DNA from 2 places in the Alteromonas sp. S167 genome. Region 2 is predicted to be linked to the other one. Evidence: predicted binding sites of a transcription regulator. Region 2 holds the regulator's gene; the other holds the start of a gene.
The links. Region 2 encodes MetJ, which represses methionine synthesis genes. Its sites were predicted from a motif close to TAGACGTCTAGACGTCTA; they were not measured.
Positions count from the first base shown of each region.

Region 1 (3,213 bases), on a different contig from region 2:
AGCATAAAAATGACGCAACACACATGCGGTCCATATCGTAAAACCTTTTTCATGCCATTCCCTTATTGATTGGTAAACATTAGAGAATGCTACAGCCAATAAGAGAGACGGAAAACTGTACTGAAGACCGTTTTTTGTATCGCTAAAGTTGATGCTGTAGGTATTGTGAGTGTGCATATACAGCTTCCAAGAAAACATAAAATATTAAGGTGATTGTTTGAAAGTGCTAGAAGGCATTGCAGAGTTCTGTGCTGTTGCAGAGGTGGGTAATTTTACTGGCGCTGCTACTAAGCTAGACACGTCAGTAGCCCAAGTGAGTCGAAAAGTGGCGGCGCTAGAAAAGCTACTGGGCGTAAAGCTACTGCATCGTACTACGCGAAGTGTCTCGCTTACGGAAGCTGGAAAAGTGTATTTTAACCAAGCGCATTTAGCACTAAAACAATTGGAAGACGCGCAGTTGTCAGTCAGTGCGCTTCAGCAGTCGCCACAAGGTTTAATAAAACTAACTGCCCCCGTGGCCTTTGGTGAAGCATTTATAGCACCGCTGCTGAATTCGTTTATGAAAACCTATTCCGGCATTAGTGTGCAGTGTACTTTCACTAACGACAAAATTGATATTGTCGACCAAGGGCTAGATTTGGCTATTCGAATAGGGGCACTTGAAGATTCAACGTTAGTTGCTAAAAAACTTGCGACTCGTCGTTTGTACGTGTGCGCAAGCCCAGGCTATTTTGAAGACAATACGCCTCCAGAAACACTGGAAGCGTTAAAGCATCACGCGTTATTGGTGGGGTCTCAGCCTTACTGGCGTTTCGTTGTTGAAGGCACAGCAAAAACCTTAGCAGTAAAAGGGCGGGTTAGATACAACAGTGGAAATGCGCTTCGAGCGGCGGCGCTCAGTGGGTTAGGTATCGCACAGTTACCCGGTTTTTATGTGCATAACGACCTAAAAAGTGGAAATTTGATAGAGGTACTACCAGCATACAAAGACAAGCAAGAAGCGATTTGGGCAGTCTTCCCTTCTAACCGCAATGTTGCGCCGAAAATACGTTTACTTATTGATTATCTTGCTAAATACATACTTGATGATAAGTAGAAGTAAGACAAAATTACCTGTTTTGTACCTTGATAAGCAATATTTTGCTTTTAATGTTTCATTTTCTGCAACACTGTGTGGTGAAAACTGCGGTTGACAGATAGACGTCTATACGGCAAATTGCATACATGAAAAAGATTCTACGCACTGGCACCACAATGATGTTTATTACCACCTTGAATAGGGCGGTCGGTGGCTAGTGCAAGTAAGCAAAAGACAACGAAAGCCCGCCTAACACAGAGCGGGCTTTTTTTTACTCACGTTTTAGCATGCGAAACCTTAAGGAGCAGCATATGAAAGTCTTAAAGTTTGGGGGTTCTTCTCTTGCCGATGCACCGCGCTATATGCGCGTGATGGAAATTAGCACGGCGACCCACCAAACCGACGGTGCTGCGGTTGTGCTGTCTGCCCCGAAAGGGGTAACGAATGCGCTATCACTACTGTGTGAACAAGCGGCCGCTGGTGACGATTTCCAACCTCTTTTCAATAAGCTTAACGACACGGTTACAGGTATTGCCAATCACCTAAACGAAACCCTTACAGGTTTTGCATATGATACCGTTGTTGCTTTTATCAATGATCATCTAAGCTTGCTTAAGCAGCACCTAGAAGGAATAAAGCTTCTTGGTGTGGCACCAGACAACGTGTCGGCGGGAATATTAAGTATTGGTGAGTACATCTCAGTCACACTTTTCAGCGAAATCTTATCTGCTAAAGGCGTGGCAAACCGTATTATCGACCCTGTGAAATACGTACTTGCCGAAGGCGACTATCTAGATAGCATTGCAGACGTAGCGTTAAGTAAAGCGCGATTCTCTGATGTACCGAATGACGGTAGTGAGCTGCTTGTTATGCCAGGCTTTGTTGCAGCAAATGAACAAGGTGAAAAGGTAACACTTGGGCGCAACGGTTCAGATTATTCAGCTGCCATTCTGGCTGCCTGTATTGATGCTAGCTGTTGTGAGATTTGGACAGACGTAGATGGTGTGTACAACGCCGATCCTAATCAGGTTGAGGGTGCCGTTTTACTTGATAAGTTAACGTATCAGGAGGCCATGGAGCTTTCTTACTTTGGTGCGAAAGTACTTCACCCTAAAACCATTGGCCCTATTGCGCAGCACCATATACCTTGCTTAATTCGCAACACGCTAAACCCCGCTGCGCCCGGTACGCTTATCAGTAATGAAAAAAGCGAAAAGTGGACGTCGGTAAAAGGCATTTCGCAGCTAGATAACGTAACTATGTTTAACGTTGCAGGCCCGGGCCTTAAAGGCATGGTTGGCATGGCAAGCCGTGTGTTTGAAGTAATGTCTAATGCGAATATCTCAATTAGTCTAATTACACAGTCATCGTCTGAATATTCAATTAGTTTTTGTATTCAAAGCAAAGACGCAAATCGCGCACTTACGCTTCTAGAAGATGCCTTTGCGCTTGAGTTACAAAACCAACTGCTCGACCCCATTGAAGTAAGGCACGACCTTGCCATTGTTACCCTTGTCGGCGACGGAATGCGCCAGGCAAAAGGGTTGGCAGCGCGTTTCTTTAACTCGTTAGCACAGGCCCGTGTGAACAATGTTGCTATTGCGCAAGGTTCGTCTGAGCGTTCAATTTCAACAGTTATAGAAAGCAAGCGTGCTAAGAAAGCCGTTAAAGTAATTCATCAGAATTTTTTCTCTGACCGCCATACCATCGACGTATTCCTAGTAGGGTGTGGCAATGTGGGCACTGAATTACTAGGTCAAATTGCTAAGCAGCAAGATGAGTTGTTAAAGCGCAATGTTCAGCTTCGTGTTTATGGTATTGCGAATAGCCGTAAGCTGTTGCTTAACAGTCAGGGCATAGATTTAAGTAGCGACTGGAAAGCAGCGCTAGATTCTGCCAGCGAAATGCTGAGCGTAGAGCGCCTTCATCAGTTTTCGAATGACAACAGTTTAGTGAACCCTGTTATTGTTGATTGTACTAGCCATGAAGCGATAGCGTCGCAGTATGTTGATATGATGGAAAATGGCTTTCACGTAGTAACGCCAAATAAAAAAGCAAATACCAGCGAAATGGCTTACTACAAGAAGCTTCGCAGAACAGCGCAGAACACTAACCGCCAGTACCTTTACGAGACG
Region 1 covers NZ_JAZETR010000002.1:456,474-459,686, reverse strand. The annotation lists gene V7R35_RS05245 (hypothetical protein) at 1-53, opposite strand, end outside; gene V7R35_RS05240 (LysR substrate-binding domain-containing protein) at 218-1,096, shown strand; gene thrA (bifunctional aspartate kinase/homoserine dehydrogenase I) at 1,390-3,213, shown strand, end outside.
Region 1: thrA (bifunctional aspartate kinase/homoserine dehydrogenase I) is a predicted target of MetJ. The motif match lies at 1,198-1,215, and genes of this name have one in related genera.

Region 2 (3,213 bases):
CTCCTGACGACGTCCATGGGTTTGCATTTAATACCAGTGCAGCCGTGTTTTAGTTTTTCATTTGGCTAAGCGGATGGGTATATCAAAAGTTAAATGTTAACTGTGCAGACGATAGGTAGCAAAAGGTTTGTTCAAAAAATAATAACAGGGTGAATGCCAATAACGCTGGTTTAATTGAAAAGGGGGCTGGTTTAAACAGTAAGGAGAGTGCTAACTTACAATAGCTGAACTGCAAACCCGCAGTACAGCTATTGAAAGAGGGGTATTAAACAGAGTGATTAACTGTTACCTCGAACGCCAAGCATGTGGCAAATGGCATAACTAAGTTCGCTTCTATTTAGCGTGTAAAAATGAAAATGTTTAACGCCTTCTTTCGCCAGTACTTTTACCTGATCCATGGCGATATTAGCGCCAATTAGGTTGCGGGTGGCCTGGTCGTCTTCATCAAGCCCGTCGAACATTTTATGCAGCCAGCCTGGTACGTGCACGTTAGTAAAACCTGCAAATCTAACTAATGTTTGGTAATTGGTTACTGGCAAAATACCCGGCACAAGGTCTAAGTCTACCCCAGCTGCGGCGGCGCGATCTCTAAAGCGTAAAAATACGCTGGTGTCGAAGAAGAACTGAGAGATCGCTTCCGTAGCGCCTGCTTCTGCCTTGCGTTTTAAATTCAGTAAATCGAACTGGGCGTTGGGGGCTTCTGGATGCTTTTCAGGATACGCCGCTACCGAAATATCAAAATCGGCTACGTCTTTTAACAGGGCAACCAAATCTGACGCGTACATTTCCGTTTTATCTACACCTGCGGGTAGGTCGCCACGTAGGGCTACAATACGGCGAATACCAGAATTCCAATAATCTTGTGCAATTTGCTTTAGTTCTTCTCTACTAGCATCAACACACGTTAAGTGTGGTACAGCTGCCACGCCAGTCTGTTGCTGAATACGCTTTACAACGTCATGGGTTCTGTCACGTTCACCACTGTTAGCACCGTAAGTTACCGACATGTAACTTGGCTTTAATGGAGCAAGACGTTCTACAGATTTCCATAAGGTTTTTTCCATAGCTTCAGTTTTCGGGGGGAAAAACTCAAACGACACATCAATATCTCGCAGCTCAGACAGAGACTGATTTAGGGCATCGATACCTTCTGCGTAAGAAACCATGGCTTATTCTCTCAAAATTAAAATATTATGGACGTTTAGACGTCTAAACTAAAGAATATATGTCTAGACGTCAAGAGGTTTACACTGCTCAATTGACCTTTTCGTTAATCTGTTTAGAATTTCTATTCATAACATAAAAAAGAGTAAACCGAGTTAGTACAATGGCAGAATGGAACGGCAACTATATTCACCCCTACGCAGAGCACGGTAAAAAAAGCGAACAGGTAAAGAAAGTCACTGTTTCCATACCTATTAATGTGCTGAAAGCGTTAACCGATGAACGCACACGCCGACAAATTAATAACTTGCGTCACGCAACCAACTCAGAGTTGCTGTGTGAAGCATTTCTACATGCGTTTACGGGTCAACCGCTACCCAACGATGATGATTTGCGTAAAGACAATCCTAACCGCGTGCCTGCTGAAGCGCGCCGTATTATGGAAGAGATGGGCATAGACCCAAGTTTAGAAAACGACGTAACAGAAGACTAATTACGCTTTACTTCAAATAAAAAACGGCGCTGTACAAGCGCCGTTTTAGTTTGTTAAGCAAGCCGCTATTCCTTTTCAGCTCCAGGAATACGAGCAACGCCCGATTTAATGGCTGCTTCAGATACGGCAGAAGCAATGCGCTGGCAAAGACGAGGATCCATTGGCTTAGGAATAATATAGTCTTTTCCAAAGGTTAGGCTTTCGCTTTTGCTGGCGGCAAGAACTTCAGCCGGCACCTCTTCTTTGGTTATTGCACGAAGCGCTTCAACGGCGGCAACCTTCATTTCATCGTTAATAGCTGTTGCTCGTACGTCCAGTGCGCCGCGGAAGATAAATGGGAAGCACAGTACGTTGTTCACCTGGTTAGGGTAGTCAGAGCGCCCTGTTGCCATAATTAGGTCTTTACGTACTTCGTGAGCAAGCTCTGGCTTAATTTCTGGGTCTGGGTTTGAGCAGGCAAACACAATTGGGTTTTCTGCCATTAGCGCCAGCGTTTCCGGTGGTAACAAATCTGGGCCTGAAACGCCTACAAAGATATCTGCACCGTCCATTACATCTTCAAGCGTACGTTTATCGGTATTATTGGCAAACAGCTTTTTATGTTCTGTTAAATCATCGCGGCGAGTGTGAATTACGCCTTTGCGGTCTAGCATATAAATACGCTCACGCTGTGCCCCGCACTTTATAAGAAGCTCCATACATGCAACGGCTGCAGCGCCTGCGCCCATGCAAACAATTTTAGCTGTCTCAATATCTTTACCCTGAATTTCCAAGGCGTTTAACATACCTGCGGCAGTTACAATAGCCGTACCGTGCTGGTCATCGTGAAATACAGGAATGTTACAGCGCTTAATAAGTTCTTGCTCAATTTCGAAGCATTCAGGTGCCTTAATATCTTCAAGGTTAATCCCACCGAATGTGTCTGCAATGTTCGCTACGGTATTAATAAATTCTTCTGTTGTGCGATGCTTAACTTCAATATCAATGGCATCAAGACCTGCAAAGCGCTTAAACAGAAATGCCTTACCTTCCATAACAGGTTTCGATGCAAGAGGACCTAAGTTACCTAAGCCCAAAATAGCCGTACCGTTACTAATAACCGCTACCATGTTGCCTTTAGCGGTATATTTGTAAGCGTTATCTGGGTCTTCTGCTATCTCTCGTACTGGTTCAGCCACACCTGGGCTGTAAGCCAATGCTAGGTCGTCAACGCTATCAGCCGGCGTAGTAAGCTCTACACTAATTTTGCCCGGCGTTGGTTTGGCATGATAATCGAGGGCGCGTTGTCTAAAATCTGACATGTAAGTTAATATCCTTAAGACGTAGGGTTCATCGGTGTTTTTCGTCTGTGCGATGCAGTTAATGTTGTTATTGTTGTTTTAAATTACTAAAGCACATGTTCGACATTGTTAGAATTCGTCCAGCAGCACTAGTCTGCGCCGTAAAAAGGCAACATTATTCATGAAATTAATACTCATTATTACGGTGACGATGGCAACTCTAACACAGCCTTTCACTGTGTACATATCTGATCAGAATTCTCATGTATCAATTTA
Region 2 covers NZ_JAZETR010000010.1:104,963-108,175, reverse strand. The annotation lists gene metF (methylenetetrahydrofolate reductase) at 279-1,166, opposite strand; gene metJ (met regulon transcriptional regulator MetJ) at 1,328-1,657, shown strand; gene V7R35_RS15240 (malic enzyme-like NAD(P)-binding protein) at 1,723-2,958, opposite strand.